3 regions of the Paenibacillus sp. FSL E2-0190 genome follow, and region 3 is predicted to be linked to each of the others. Evidence: riboswitches for the same ligand, from Rfam matches in the RefSeq annotation. Region 3 holds a riboswitch; each other region holds the start of a gene.
What was found. Region 3 has a riboswitch for cobalamin ahead of NST25_RS04560 (DUF4430 domain-containing protein). Riboswitches for the same ligand answer to the same signal wherever they lie in the genome.
Positions count from the first base shown of each region.

Region 1 (5,502 bases), 530 kb from region 3:
TAAATCCAGATTGAGAACCCTGGCAGTACAGTGCGAAGCTCATGAATGAACCCCAGCAACTCTTCTGCTGAGAAAAAAGGATCGCCGCCTGCCAGTGTCAGACCATCCAGCAAAGGGTTAGCGGCGATTTCTGCAATGATTTCATGTTGTCGTTCTAAGGTGAAGACTTCTCCATATTTAAAGTTCCATGTCTCGGGATTAAAACATCCCGGGCAACGATGGCGGCAGCCGCTGAGAAAGAGGACGGCCCGCATGCCCTCTCCCTCGTTAATCGACTCCGGATAGTAACCGCAAATATTCATAGATGCTTAACGCGATCCCGAACTTCAGCTTGTTTGGCGGCATTAAAGCGGGTCTGATAGTCGCCGGTTAAATAACCTGTAACTCTGCGCAAACGGCGGATGTGCACGTCATTCTCATTTGCGTTGCAGGAAGGACAGTTTGTCCCAATTACGCCTTCGTATCCACAGCTGGAGCAGCGGTCAATCGGATGGTTAATGCTGAAATAACTGACCTGTTGTTCGAGCGCATATTTAATGATTTTGATAAAAGCCGATGGGTTGTTGCGGGCATTGCCGTTTAATTCGACATAAGAAATAGCCCCGGCATTGCAGTATTCATGGAAAGGAGCTTCCAAGCTGATCTTCTGAGCAGCACCCAGATCGAAGTATACAGGGATGTGAAAAGAGTTCGTATAATATTCACGGTCGGTTACGCCCGGAATGGAACCCAGTACCTTGCGGTCAACTTTGGTGAATTTACCGGACAAACCTTCTGCTGGAGTTGCGAACAGGGTGATGTTAAGATCCAGTTCCTCACTTTTCCGATCGCAATAGTCCCGCATATGACGCACGATAGCCAGCGCCTTGGCATGAACTTCCATATCCTCGCCATGGTGTTTGCCGTACATAGCTTTCATACATTCCGCCATACCGATGAAGCCAAGAGACAGACTGCCATGCTTCAGCAGATCGCCTACAGTGTCATCGGGTGCAAGATGTTCGCCGCCTTCCCAAACGCCTTCTCGCATCATGAAATCGGAAGCTTTAGCTTTTTGTGCGGTTTGGATGTGGAAGCGATGGAGAAGTCCTTCCAGCGCAATATCCATATAATGATTTAGATCTTCATAGAAGCCAGCTTCATCTGCGACGGTACGTCTGCCTGTTACTGTGCCGTGTGCCAGACCTAGCCGAACCAGATTTAGTGTATTAAAGGAAAGGTTGCCCTTCCCAGAGCAATGATTACGCCCAAAACGGTCACCGAGCACTCGGGTTCGGCAGCCCATTGTAGCGAACTCCGTATCAGGATCACTTGAATCATAATACTGCAAGTTGAGCGGAGCGTCCAGATTAGCGAAGTTTGGATATAGTCTGCGCGCAGAACATTCAGCTGCTTTTAGGAACAGTTCATAGTTAGGATCGCCTTGCTGTTGATTGATTCCTTGCTTGCATTTGAAGATTTGAATCGGGAACACTGGTGTTTCTCCGCTGCCAAGTCCGTTCATAGTTGCGGTTAGCAGAGAACTGATCACAAGCTGACCTTCTGGTGAAGTACAAGTACCGTAGTTGATGCTGGTAAACGGTATTTGTCCACCGGATCGGCTGGACATGGTATTCAGATTATGTACCATACTTTCAGCCGCTTGCAGGGTTTCGATTTCGGTTTCCTTTAGTGCAAAACGGAACGCTCTTGGATATGACTCCGCCAGATCGGTCCGGCTCATCGTAATCTCGCCCAAAGATTCGTCAGCTTGTCCTTCTTCAAAATAATCCAGACCCTTGCGGAACAGCTTGGCGAAGGATTTGGTTACATAAGGTGCCAGATCGTAATCGAGTTTATTGGCGGATACACCACCATATTGAGCATTTTGCTGGGATTGGAAAATAATCGCTACCAGAGACATAGCTGTCATTATTGAGTTCGGAGGACGAACGCTGCCGTTGCCGGTATTGAAACCTTCACGGAGAAGTTTATCAAACGGGATAAAAATACAGTTCGTCGTTCCAATCGCGTATTGATCCAGATCATGCACATAGACGACATTGTCATCAATAGCCTGCACTAGCTGTGGCGGCATCGTAAAATTGCGGGCGTACCATTTTGAATATTCACTGCCGAACTTGCTCATTTTACCGGAGAAACTCTCTCCATTCAAATTGGCATTCTCGCGCAATAGGTCCATATCCCGACTGTCGATAATATCCCGGCCTAAATCAATGAGCTCTTCTAAAAGAACTTCCCGTGCATTTTCTACTCCATTAAATTGTCTCTCCAACAACGTCATTGTACAGCTCTCCTCTCAGTATAAAAGAAAAACATCTATCATCAAATCCATATATCCATAAGAAGTTGGACTGCTATAAGCAGTCGTATATTTGTTCAGATTACATAAAAAAAGCATCCCCTACCCGAGGATGGCAGAAAATGCCCGATGCGTTATGTAAATATCCACACGGATATTTGCAGAGGTCTCTACGTAGATGACCGCATGCGGACACCATCCCTGTTCCTCGCAGGCATCAATAGTTGGTGTCGTCGAAACAGGTAGGTCTCCTGGCTTCCGTGGGATCTCTCGGCGCCTTCCCAAGGGTGTTCCTAACCCTCAGTGGCATTTGCCGGGAGATGTGGATTCTCAAGCTTCCCAGAAGCTTAAGAAGGCCATCCGGTTACAGTGGCGGGACCGCAGCGGATTCTCACCGCGCTTCCCTATTAAGCTCTAAATCCGGTTAAGGATCAAAGCGCCTGTCTCCACTATATTTTGTTGTCGTTAGATAAAAATAACCCAAGATGTTGTGTTTGTAAACAGTTTTTTAGAAAACCCGCGCGGGGAGCGGGTTCTTTAAAAGTACTCCACAAATGATCCACAGGCTGTCCATAAGTAATCCACAATTGATCCACAGGGAGATGCGAAATGATTCATAAATTGTCCGAAAAGATGCCACAAAGAGTCCATAAATATAGTGCAGATGACCCTAGAATTTGCTCATGAGAAAATACCCTTAGCCCAAAGTCATATTTTGGAGTAATCAGAAGAAATAGAAGAGATAAGGGAGGATAATCTTGCTTAGTTTGTGACAGAGCGGTGGAATTGTTACAATGGAAGGAGACAGCTACTATAAAATTTCGAGGAGGTATTCTCATGCCTATTGCTGAAGTTACAGTTATTCCAATTGGAACAGGCAGTACCAGTCTTAGCAGCTATGTTGCGGATATGCAGCGGGTGCTGAAGACAGTAGAAGGGATTACTTATGAACTTACGTCCATGGGGACGATCATCGAAGGGCCTCTGCAACGCATTTTTGCCGCGGTAGAAGCTTTGCATGAGTCTCCTTTTTCCGCAGGTGCAGAACGTGTCTCTACCTCACTTAAAATAGACGACCGCCGCGATAAACCCTCTACTAGCCGTGGAAAGTTAGAGTCTGTGGAGCGTAAGCTACAGGTGGATTAGCAGTTTAGAAGGGCGGAAAACAGGGAGAATAGGCTTGCGTTTCTGGCTGAAAGTTGTATAATATTTTTTGTTTGGCAGAAAAACAGCGTTAAGCTGGTGTAGCTCAGGGGTAGAGCAACGCACTCGTAATGCGTAGGCCGGGGGTTCAATTCCCTTCACCAGCATCCTTACAAAGTCGATAGTGGCGCGTGTTCCCGGGTTTTTGGAACTGCGCCTTTTTTTGTACAAGCATCAACTTCTAACATTCTTCTAACCTTTAGTCGAGTAAAGTGGGTGTCTCGTCAATTTTCTCCACTTCTTTTCGGGTTCCTAGAATAGAATCTCCGATACATCGGGGCACAGCTTCCTGCAAGTTGGGGAGAACATGTGAATAAGTATCCAGGGTGATATTTATTGATGAATGGCCTAATCTTTCCTGAAGTCGAATATGATGGACAGCCCCTGCCGTTCCCTGTTCTTCTGGAGAAACGTATCAAGGAAGATAAGACATGGCGCGAAATCGCTAATGAAAACGGTATGACTAGTGGTCACTGTCGAGCAGATGGAAGGTGTGGCGCAAGCTGACAGCAATCAGAATGAAGAATGGTGGAGGAGGAGCAGCATAAGCTGCCTTTCTCTTGCGGGGGCAGATCGGTTAGATGGTAATTACTATAAAAATAAAAAAGACACCACAAGGTGTCTTAGTACAGATACTTTTCGCTCGAATTTCACGAGCTCGTCAGTGAACTGAGTTCATAAGCAAGACTGGCTACGGCTAACAGATGAAGAGATAAAGTAATATCAATGTTAAAATGTGCGGTAATATTAATTTTCATAGATAACCACGCTCCTAAAGTATAAATACACATAAAGAAAACTTTATAAAGCGCTTGGCCTGCCATCATCAGTGCCAGGTAGCCATCCTGTACAGACGCCTTAGCGTTTCGACAATAACATTATACTTAATATTTTGTGTTTTGCCAAAAAAAGGACCCCCAATTCTTGGTCGGGGTGGCGGTTCTGTGTGGTTTCTCAGCGCTTTGGAATCATGATGGTCATTGAGGCTCCACGCACGCGGCTGCAGAATGATCAAATGGAAGTTACGTTTCGGTGTTCATATCTGCTGCATGCTCTGAAATTGATTATCCAAATAACGGGCAGCAAGTTCAGAAGGTTAACGGATTTTTTATTGATACAGGTTGAATTTAATGTTTGATACTGTTGTTATGCTAACGGGAAAGGATAGTTTAATAAAGGAGTTACTTAAGACTGGAATAATGAGCAATGTGACAATTATGTCATTCTGAATTGAATATTGTTAGGTTAATCGATGGGGAAGTTTACTTGTCTCCCTTATACTGGAAATTAAATGATTTTATTTCCGAAAGGGGACAATGCACTGATGACTGATGTAATTAAAGCAATAATACTTGGCATAATAGAGGGCTTAACTGAATTTTTACCAGTATCATCTACTGGACATCTTATTCTAGCAGGCGATTTGCTTAGCTTTGAGGGAGATGCTGCAATAACTTTTAAAATTGTTATTCAGTTGGGTGCAGTGATGGCAGTTTTAATTCTTTATTGGAAAAGGTATTTGGAGATTGGGGTTAATATGATTAGAATGGATTTTTCCAAAAGCAAAGGATTAAATGTCATTCATATGATTTTGGCTATGTTACCAGCATTAACCCTATATCTTCTCTTCAAGGACACAATAAAAAGCCAATTATTTGGCCCAACCCCTGTTTTGATAGGTCTAGTTGTTGGTGGCGTGTTGATGATCATTGCAGCGCGGAATAGGCGGACTGAAACCGCTGATACTATCGATGGGATTAATTATAAACAGGCTTTCGGAATTGGTCTGTTTCAATGCTTGGCGTTATGGCCGGGATTTTCGAGATCAGGTTCGACGATTTCAGGTGGCCTGTTGCTTGGCACTAGCCAAAAAGCCGCTGCAGATTTTACATTCCTTATTTCTGTGCCTGTTATGTTTGGTGCAAGCTTGTTGGATTTGTACGATAGTCGTGATTTGCTGAGTTCTGACGATTTGCTTCTAATGTTAATTGGCTTTG
Region 1 covers NZ_CP150306.1:545,048-550,549, forward strand. The annotation lists gene nrdG (anaerobic ribonucleoside-triphosphate reductase activating protein) at 1-302, opposite strand, end outside; gene NST25_RS02380 (anaerobic ribonucleoside triphosphate reductase) at 299-2,284, opposite strand; cobalamin riboswitch at 2,526-2,761, opposite strand; gene NST25_RS02385 (MTH1187 family thiamine-binding protein) at 3,140-3,448, shown strand; tRNA gene NST25_RS02390 (tRNA-Thr) at 3,541-3,612, shown strand; gene NST25_RS02395 (hypothetical protein) at 3,845-4,012, shown strand; gene NST25_RS02400 (undecaprenyl-diphosphate phosphatase) at 4,830-5,502, shown strand, end outside.
Region 1: linked by a shared signal. The riboswitch ahead of NST25_RS02380 (anaerobic ribonucleoside triphosphate reductase) and the one ahead of NST25_RS04560 (DUF4430 domain-containing protein) in region 3 are both predicted to bind cobalamin.

Region 2 (5,502 bases), 170 kb from region 3:
GCTATGATTGATCAGACGATCATAGGACACAAGTGCATACGTACCTTGGTCCGTTGCCATATTGTCTACTTTGCCTGTGAGGATATGCTTAAATCCACCCTCAGGTGCAGCAAAGCTAAGTAATGCATCAATAAGCGAATTTCCACTTTTAACAAATCTAGCGTCAGTGTGCGGATCTACGCCTACACCAGTTAAGGCTACAATTACCTGCGAGATACTTTCGCTGCTAGTGCTTCCCCAGCTTGTAAATCCGCCTTGATTGTTTTGGTTATCGGACAGCCATTGGATGGCCCGATCCACGGCGGCTTTTACATCATCACGGGATGCATAATAAGGTGCAAGAGCTTGCATCGCCATCGCAGTCATATCGACATCGGCTTTAGTTACGCCTAATGCCCAGCCACCAGCTTCTGCTGTACCTTTTTTAACCTCTTTATCTAAAATATACTGAACTAGTTTTTCTCTTGTGGTCTGTTCTGTAACTCCATCAACTACAGGAATCTCATAGTTATGGCTATCTAACGCGATCAGAGCAAAAATCGGACCATTATTGCCTTGCTTTTGGATATATTGATAATCAGCGAGTGCTTTTCTCAGATCATATCCCGCAACATTTGTGATATCTTTTCCGATAGAGGTAAGTCCTAATATTGCTCTGGAATTCTCTGTGCTTTTATTGGCGTCGAGTTTTCCATCCTCTTTAATGGTTGATGCTATTTTCGTAGCTACATTGTTGTAATAAAGATCGTAATAACCGTTAGGTACTGTATAGTTCGCCCGGGCCAGAGAAAGGATCGACCATTCTCCGCTGCCTGTTCCAAACGTTGGATTCTTTACAGTATTTAAAATATAAGCAAGGTTTTTATCTAACTGTTGTTTGACGGCAACTGTAGTTTCCAGTTTGTAAGTAACCTGATAAGTTACATTTGTTTTGTTTCCAGCTCCGTCAAGAGCCGTTACAGTAATTGCATTACTGCCTGAATTCAGAGTAGCTTTGTACTCCCCATTTGCAGGTGATAAAGTAACTCCATTCAGCTTCACTTCTGGAGTAATGTCACTATATACATTGTCTGTGACAGCTACTTTGAAGCTTATTTCTTTATTGGATACTTCCTGTTTATCTTGTATGCCACTTACTGTAATAACAGGGGGTTCTATGTCTAATGCATTATTAAGACCGACAAGCGCATGATCTACACTTATTTGAGAGCTTGCCATGTTTTCGAGCACGGAATAGGCTTCATAAACTGCCGATTGCACTACTGGTCTGTCCAAAATAGTTTCTTTATTAGGGGCACTGTTAATCTCGGCGATTTCCGCAGTTAAAGCATCCTTATTGGCAAGTTGAACTGGGATTTCCCCCCAGCCGCCAAGATCAGAACCATAGCCATAAGTGGTGAACTGAGTTCGAATGATGTCACCGTCTTGAGGCTTATAATCGGTCATCCCAAACGGAGGAAACACATTATTTACTGCATACATCCAACCCGACATGGAGGTGTAGTCAAACTGACTTAACCACTCTGAGTCTGCTTTAGTGCCGACTGTATTCCCATCGGCTGAAATCATATCTAAAATATATTGTGGAATATTGACTTCGCTTCTGCCACTATCTTTAACTTCTGATAAATAAAAACCACTATCTATATTTCCTAAATATCTATAATTCCCATCACCTAGCGCACGTGTTATTAAAGATGCGCCATTATCGCCTTCATAAATCGGAACTTTAATAGGTTCCTTAATATACCCTTGGCCTAAGGTGAATTTCTCCACGGATACAGATACATACCCTTTAAGGGTAGAGCTTGCTCCATCTGCTTGAGCCGGGATTACACTTGTAGAGAATGTCGTAATAAATACAGCTACAATAAGTAACCACGCTAAAAACTTATTTTTCTTCATTTTTCCATAACCCTTCCCTTCATACCTATGATAAAAAACAGAATAAACTTTCTCATAACCACAAAAAAACCACTCAACATAAACGTCAAGAGGTTAAGATAGTGAACCACAATAATAGCTGGCAAACACTATTCAAGCACCTCTCTATCGATCGTAGAGTTTGATGGTGTAACAGAAAAAGGCAGATATTCTGGCTCAAGTATCATCACCCTTGCTGCCTTCCCAGTTTCCCAGTGGCATTTTGCAAGGACTCCTCTTTCACAGCGGCGGGACCGCGCGGGATTCACACCCGCTTTCCATTTAACCAATCTATGATTGTACTTCCGCAACATTCATAGTTGGCACCTATTTCTAATTTTAAATTTTCATGCTTCATCATATCTAATATATATGCTTTTGTCATGTTATATTTCTTTTTTGTATAACGGGCAGCTAGAGATAATCCTATTGAATAACCAATTTCTACGAGTAGGGTTATTCAAATAATTTCTTTATCCAACTGTGGGGTAAATTAATTTAAATCACTAATTCTTATATGAATTTACCACAAATTAGTAAGGTACTCGCTAAGTGTATTCTATGTTAGGGTATATTCAGAAAGCGTTTACAAAATAAAACTGGAGGTGTTTGTGTTCATCTAACCACCGAGTACAGCGTCAAAGCCAGGTCCAAGCATCCTAAATTTATCTCACAAAGGAGAATTCAATGACTACGCGAATCCAGAAATCCTTCTTATCATTGACACTTGTCACCGCTCTTCTGCTCTCTCTGTTCTCATCCATGGCCGCAGCTGCAACTAAGGACGAGCAACAAGCTAAGGCAGCGCCAAAGAGTAAGATCCAATCCTATGTAGACGAAATGCAGCCCGGATGGAACCTTGGCAATACTTTAGATGCTACAGGTGAGGATGAAACCTCCTGGGGCAATCCACGTGTGACCCAAGATCTTATTAAAAAGATCGCCGCTCAAGGCTATAAAAGCATTCGGATTCCTGTGACCTGGGATACTCACATGGGTGCGGCACCAGACTATACCCTAGAAAAGGCCTACCTCGACCGTGTGGAAGAAGTTGTCGGCTGGGCACTGGACGCCAAGCTTTATGTCATGATTAATGTCCATCATGATTCCTGGCTATGGGTAAGCCATATGGAAGAAAAACACGATGAAACGCTGGCGCGTTATGATGCAGCCTGGACTCAAATTGCCGATCGCTTCAAGGACAAATCCGATAAGCTGATGTTCGAGAGCATAAATGAGCCTCGGTTCACCGATGGTGGAAGCACAGACGAAGCAAAAATGGAGCAAATGCTTACTGAACTTAATAACTCTTTCTATCAAATCGTGCGGAAATCCGGTGGGAAAAACGACCTCCGCCCACTTGTATTACCTTCATTAGAGTCTTCACCTACGCAAACAAGAATGGATCATCTCTATAAGACGATTACGGCTCTGAACGATCCAAATATTATTGCGACCGTTCACTTCTATGGCTTCTGGCCTTTTAGTGTGAACATTGCCGGCTACACCACGTTTGAAAAAGATACAAAAAACGATATCACTCAAACTTTTGATAACGTTTACAATACATTTGTAGCTAAAGGCATCCCTGTCATCGTCGGCGAATTTGGTTTATTAGGTTTCGATAAAGACACGGGTGTGATTGAACAGGGCGAGAAGCTTAAATTCTTTGAGTATCTGACTTATTATTTGAAAGAAAAGAAAATGACTTCCATGCTCTGGGATAACGGGCAGCATTTCAACCGTAAAACTTATAAGTGGTCTGATCCTGAACTCCACAATGTATTAATGTCTGGTCTGAAGGAGCGTTCCTCCAGCACCGAAAGCGATTTGGTCTACCTAAAAAAAGGTGCACAAATCAAAGATACCAAGGTTAAGCTGAACCTGAACGGAAATAAGCTAACCACCATTAGTGCCAACGGAAAGTATCTGACCAAAGGTAAAGATTACACCTTAAATGGTGAGGAGCTCATCCTCAAAGCCAGCCAACTTAAAAAGCTCACAGCTTCCCAAAAATACGGTGAAAATGCCGTGCTGACTCTGAAATTCAACAAGGGTGTTGCGTGGAGACTTAAGGTGATTGTGTATGACACAGCTAAATTAAGCGATGCAAAAGGCACGACTGAATCCTTTGCCATTCCGACCACCTTTAATGGTAACCAGCTTGCCACAATGGAAGCTGTATATACCGCTGGTGGCAATGCAGGTCCGCAGGACTGGACTCCATTTAAGGAATTCGGCAATACCTTCTCACCTTCTTATAACACTAAAGAAATCAAGCTGCTTCCCGCGTTCTTTAAAGATGTTAAAGACGGCGAGGTAATCCTGAAGTTCCACTTCTGGAATGGTGATATCATCACCTACAAGATCACGAAGAGCGGAACAAACGTTGTAGGAAAGTCCTCTTAACCCCCCGTCCTGTTAACAACACAAATAGGGGTGTCCTTCGCAGGAACATCCCTATTTGTATTGCACCGATCACATATAAACCTCGTCATACGAAATTATCATCAACCGATAAATTAAATAAACGCCAAGATAGGCTCCGGTAATAAGAAACATTGGATTTAAAAATATCGCATGGATCGAGGTCATAAATACAGCATGATCTCTTAATATTTCGTAAATTGCCAAGGCAGAAATATTTCCAAAGATAATCGTACTTAAGATCGAAACAACATTAAAAACCATACGCCACTTTATCGATTTCCCCTGTAACATCAGCATAACAATGGGAACAAGAATACTACCAAGTACGATTAGAAATTTCATCCAGCTCACCTCGGTAATTTTTTAATCGTCCAGTTCCACACTTTCGATTTGTCCGTCTGCATTTACCGTCCACTCGATTTCAACGCCATTGTTCAATCCGAGCTTGTCTTCATCTTCAATGACTATATGATCAGGAATCGTTAAGGTTTGCTCTTTACCGCCCTCCACTTGAACAGTAACCTGTTTACCCTTAACCGCAGTGATCCTTCCGTCATATTCAATCTGCTGCAAAACAATCTTTTGATTCGGATCTGTGATGGTGACCCGCTTGCCTCCGTCAGTTAGCAGCTCAACCTTTTTATGATAGTTATCTTTTAACGAAACCTCCTTGATAACTCTCTGAATGCTAACCCCCTCTGGAAGTTTCCCAGTATTTGAGCCGGGTGACGCAGATGTTAGGGGTTGTTCTGTTGCGTTATTCGTAGGTACAGGTGTAGTTGCTTCTGCAGAAGGTGCTGCGGTTTCTACTTGAGCTGTTGGAGTAGGCACTTGAGTCTCATCCGCTGCTTTAGTGCAACCACTTAGCAATACCGTACATGCACAAATACAACAAAGAATTGTAGCCCTGGTAAAACGTTGTGTTGTTCCTTTATTCGATATCATCTTTTACCCCCGCATTTTAATGTATTTTTTTCTCTATAGTGGACATAGTTTTACCTCTTATCTTCCTTTTATTCACCAGAATATGGCCATCTGAAAGCAACAGTTAGATAACAATTCATGAATATGTCAAAAAACCGCCCTGATTTAGATCAGTGGCGGTCTCCATGAAATGATGAGATAAATTAGATCCTATTAATTTACAAT
Region 2 covers NZ_CP150306.1:901,883-907,384, reverse strand. The annotation lists gene NST25_RS03900 (S-layer homology domain-containing protein) at 1-1,905, opposite strand, end outside; cobalamin riboswitch at 2,068-2,269, opposite strand; gene NST25_RS03895 (cellulase family glycosylhydrolase) at 2,611-4,332, shown strand; gene NST25_RS03890 (transposase) at 4,402-4,695, opposite strand; gene NST25_RS03885 (hypothetical protein) at 4,717-5,298, opposite strand; gene arcC (carbamate kinase) at 5,491-5,502, opposite strand, start outside.
Region 2: linked by a shared signal. The riboswitch ahead of NST25_RS03900 (S-layer homology domain-containing protein) and the one ahead of NST25_RS04560 (DUF4430 domain-containing protein) in region 3 are both predicted to bind cobalamin.

Region 3 (5,502 bases):
GTACGCTGTCTTTAGCATAACCGGTAACAGTCAGTGTATAGCTATTTGCCGGGAGACCCCCATCAACAACAGCTACACCTTGTTCATTCGTGATTACCTTCTTATCACCAATCGAAACCTGCACACCTGCAGCTGGTGAGGTAACCGGATCAGAAGTGAAGCTGTCCTGATTCCACACCCACTTTTTCTGTGAAACCTTTACAGTAAAAGCTTCATTAGCTTTTGGCTGTGATGGGGTAAGCACCACAGCATCTACAACCTGTGTATTTTCTCCTGCATAATAGACAAGCACACGATCGGATTCCTGTAGTTCGAACGCATCCATACCCACACTTGGATATATCCACTCCCCGCCGCGTGATACCACGAAGCTCCACCATCCGTCGTAAGTACCTTGCGAAACTCCATGGATACCTGATACAAAGTTGCCATAAGACGATTTGGTGATATCTACTTTAAAATCATCGGTAGACCCTAGTTGTTGCAATGCTTCAAGGGCATTGGAGGCTTTTAAAGTCCCCTCACTAATCAACCCTTCCGGGCCTTCAACGGTAAGCGAAGCTGTTACATTCTTAGAAATCACCTTTAGAGCTTTTGTATATTTAGCAATCGTTGGGGCTTTGCCTTCACGGTAGCCAGTTACAGTCAGTGTATAGTCACCTGCGGGCAGATTTCCTGAGAATACGGCCTCACCTTTAGCATTCGTCGTTACCTTGTGAGCTCCAATTTGGACCTGAACACCCGCAGCTTTTGCAGTTACAGGAGAGGAAGTATTCGTAGCAGCGTCCCATTTCCACGTCTTACTAGTTACAGTGACGGTAAAAGAATCGCCCTCTTTAAGATTTGCTTTGGAAAGCGTAACGGAATCCACAAGCTTAGTGTCGTCTCCGGCATAATAAACCAGTACCTGATCTGAATCTTTAAGTACAAAATCACTCATGCCTACATCGGGATTAATCCATTTTCCGTCACGCGATACAACATACATCCATCCGTCATAACCACCAAAGCTTCCAGCAGCAATATTTCCGATGCCAGTCACATAACTGCCCGAAGGATTCGTGATCGGCAAGTTCGTTTGAAGCGCCAGCTTCTCTAACGCTCCAAGTGCGTTGCCAGCATAGGCGTACCCTTGTGCCAACGTGGCCTGTGGTCCCTCAATCGTTACTGGAGCGTAGATGAGTGAGCTCTGAATGGAGGATTTGGAAAAATCGTATAGCTTACTGTTGCTTCCTTTATACAGCAAATTATAGGCAACCAGCGCCTGAAGCCCTTGCTCTGTCGCCAGAGTATTACTGCTTCCACCACGGCTATGGGTGAAGCTACCATCAGCTAGACGATAGCTGAGCAGGTTCTCCATTAGATCCACTTTGTTTTTGGTGTATTCTAATCCACTAGGATCAACTCCGAAGGATGTGAGTCCAAGGATTGCTTGTGCGCTACTTTCAGCACTGTCACCGTAACCCCCATGGCTATCTTGAGCTGCAGATAACCAAGCTACGGCTTGTAGCCCTGCTAAGTAGGCTTCGGGATTATTTTTATGTGCCGCCAGAGCCGTCAAGGTTATCGCTGTCATATCAGGCTCACTTGCGCCTGAGGTTAGTGCAAAGCCCCCATCCGGATTCTGTTTGGAGAGAATCTCCGTAAGGAGCTTATCCGCCGTCCATTTCGCGTCACTTGGGATATTATATTTACCAGAATCCAGCGCAAGTAAAGCATATACCGGATTATTAAGCGTCTGTTCACTGAGCTTGCTATTATTATAAATTTTCTCAATCAGATTATAGCCAGGAGTCGTTCCGTTACCAGCAAAGCTAGTAGGATCTGCACCAATCGCTCTCACTGCGAGCACGATTCGAGCATAATCGGTTACATTGGTGAAATCGCCAGCTGCATCCTTTACTTTTTTCTCAAGCTCTGAAAGGTAACTAGCCGGCAGCTTGTACCCTCCTTGCGCTAATCCAATGGCTTGCCAATCCGATTGCACGCCACCTTTCAAGAGATATTCTGCAGCCGCATAAGTCGCATCCGCAACATTAATCCGCTCCGCAGCAGTTGCCTCCAGACCGGCGCCAGCGCTCGCTTCTGCAAATATTTGTCCTGCCGGAGCAAGAGATGTTCCTAGAATTGAAATGACCATGAATAAGGCCAGCCCAAGTGCTACAAACTTGGAAGACATGATTTTCTTCATTGTTTAACCTCTTTCTGTATAAGAATGGGTACTGCCGGGAATAAGATGCATAACATAAAGACCGCCCCTTTGGAGGGCGGTCAGGGAAGATTACAAATCGAGGCTGCGGCGCTTGCTTCCTGCCAACAGTCCATCTGTATATGTTCCACATTCTTACCCCACGAAGAATAGAAACGCTCACGAAAAAGGCAGGTCTCCTGGCTAATGCTTCATCGCTGTTCTTCACCTTCCCACCCTACCTTCGGGGCAGTGGTTTATAGAAGAAACGCTCCGCACATACAGTGGCGGGACCGCGCCGGACTCTTGCACCGGACTTCCCTTTTAAGCAGACGACTAGATTGATAGAGTCTGCACCTTTTCCAGTATGTAGTATCTTATTTTGACATCCATAATCATATCTATTAATACATAGCATGTCTATAGAAAAGCTTAGTATGGGCAGCAAAAAAATGAACAGCAATACGCCACCTTCCGGTAGTTATTGCTGTTCAGAAAGCTTGTTATTCGACTGTTCCATCCGGACTTGCAGTCGGGGAGGGTTCAGCACTTGAATCAGAAGCTGGTGGAATATTAGGGTCGGGATCTACGATCAATGTAAATCTTCCGGCTTTGATCATACTTTTCTCTAGAATTGTCGCTCCAGGCTCCAATGTAACCTCAACCTGATAGGAAGGTTGTTCACCTTCAGTCACAGCTGTTGCGGAAGGCAACCCAGTGCTGTCCTCAGTATTAGAGGAAGGCGTAGGAGACGGAGATGCATCAGCTACAGCATTAGTAGCATCTGCACCTTCTGCTGTTCCTCCAGTAGTGCCAGCGGCATCTGACTCGTCAGCAGCGTTTCCCTCATCCGTCCCATCCGTTGACGGCACTGGACAAGTCCCATTTGTAGCAGCGACCTTAAAGCTTTTATCTATCTCTGTAGACGAAGACATTAAACTAATCTCAGTCGGTTGAAACTGCACACAGTCATCTGCACTTGCGAAGGTGAACACCAATATGCTGCTCCCCTTATCTCCTTCGACGCTCTGATCCTTCAAGTATACTGAAGCTGGAGGCAGCATATTGCCTGCACTCTGAACAGGGGTCGGCTCAGGGCTTGTCCCCGGCAGAGCCGTCTTCGTATCATCCGGACGCAGCATACTGAATACGATAATTGCAATAATCACCAGAATACCCGTAATGGAGCCGGAGATTAAGAGTCGAAATCGGCTGCGGCTGATCCAGCGCGCCAGCGGGGAAGCCAGTTGGGAACGGGCTTCATTGTACACATTTTGCAGAGCAGGCCGAGCTGCCGCGACATAGTTCTTTCGGAATTCCCGATTCTTGAACGCTTCACGATCACTGCTCAGGAAATACTTCAGAATCGCCTTACGGTAACCCGGTTGCAGCTTTTTATTCGAAACCGTAAATAAAGGATTGCCTTGCGACCAAGCAAAAAACCGATAGATGATTTCTTTGTCGGAACCGGCTTTACGCTTTAACAGCTCCAGAAGCGCATCGTAATCCAGCGGACCCCCTTCACGCTGAGTTGTGTAGTAAAAGGCTAGCGGAAGCCGTTCAAAGGGTTCCAGAACACGCGCCTCTTTTAGCAAACGACGACCCAGTAGCTGCACATCGTCTAGTTCCTGCGGAGACAATCCTGTAAAAATCTCCTCATTCGGCTTCTCTTCACCAAACCAGCGGTAAGCGGCACGCAGCGCATTCTCTTTCTGCTTGCTAATCCTATCCAGTGGCGGCTGCCAATCGACAACATTACCATACCGTAAAAAAACTACCTCCAGAAGCTCCTCCTGCGTCATATCAGAAAGCGATAAGCGGTTCAGTAAGAATCTATCTGCTGAAGCAGCAAGATCCTGCATTAGGGAGAGTGCCTTAGGAGCAACTCCTGTTCCTTTGCGGCGATCTTTTTCTGCCTTATCTACAATTTCATGAATTTCCGCCACAGAAGCCACCGGATCATGCTCCAGCTGGAGCTTTTCTAGCAAATAATCCTTCACAGCATTTTGAGCAAAAGACTGCTCTAACGCCACTGGCAGGAACCGCCCCCAATGGAGCACAAAGCTCAGAATATCCGCAGATCTGGACGCCGCAGCTAGTCTTGATTCCATATAAGGCTCAAGTAGCTGCTTACGGAAATAAGTTTCAGACATCACGCGCTGGAAGTAAGCTGCACTTAACTCATCATTACTCTCAATGATCCCGTAAGCAGCACTCAAAATATCCTTGCGGCCCGCTTCCACACTATGAAGCATCCCATTGATGAAATAATCCACGATTCTGACCCTGTAATTGTGATCCTTAAGTACAAAATACTCTTTAAAGCATTCCATAATCGCCGGATCTGGCACATTTCTTTGCCGAATCAGATCAAATTCCCGGTCAAACCGTTCTAAGAAAATATCATTCAAGCGGATTCTAGAATGAATTGCACCGTCTGGTTTAAGGTAAGAAAGCAAACCACTTAGCACCGCACTCTTGTTTTCCGTATATAAATGCTCGTTCCCTTGCTCAATCTCATAAAATATAGCCAGCTCATTATAGAAAGAAAGGGATAGCTTGTGCTCAGGACTCTCTCCACGGAGAATCTGATCGGCGAAGCTTACGAAGTCGTTAATATCTCCTGGATTCAGCAGTAATAGCTTCCACACCAAATCAGCATAAAGCTGGCGGGTCTCGCCAAAATCGACATTCCCCATCCGTCCGGAAGCCAAATCAAAGGTATAATCCTTCTCAATACTGCGGTCACCGGGACGAAGTGAACCTTTTTCCACAAAGCTAAGATGTATATATTTACGGCTTTGCGGTTCATTCGCATACGTAATCACGCCTAATCTACGGCGGAATTCATACGGCAGCACGCTATACAGAATTTCTGTAAGCTCCACCGCCCGCGCGGACAACTCGGTGATAGGTACGTTTAGAGCCACATAGATTTTTTTCTTACCTGCTACAGAGAGCATTACGGCTTGCAATAACGCCTTGAATATCCCTTCATCAATCCCTAACAAGCGTAAGCCTGCGATTGGATCAGGGCTGCGGTCTGTGCGAACAACTGGAATAGAGGGCAGCTCCGGCAAGGTTCCACCAAGCTCTCCCGTATAACGCTCTGCAAAATCAGCATGCAGCCAGTCTCCATAGCTCTGCACAATTTCTTCGGAACGTGAAGCAGGAACTACATAGTTATGTGCAAAAAAAGCGCTTCGTTGGCCTGTGAAATCGGCCGCTTGATAACGACTAAGCCCAATAACTGTATCCCCGTTCTCAGCATGAAATAGGTGCAGCGCACCAGGATATGCAGCCTCATCCTTCTC
Region 3 covers NZ_CP150306.1:1,070,232-1,075,733, reverse strand. The annotation lists gene NST25_RS04560 (DUF4430 domain-containing protein) at 1-2,191, opposite strand, end outside; cobalamin riboswitch at 2,361-2,564, opposite strand; gene NST25_RS04555 (glycosyltransferase) at 2,692-5,502, opposite strand, start outside.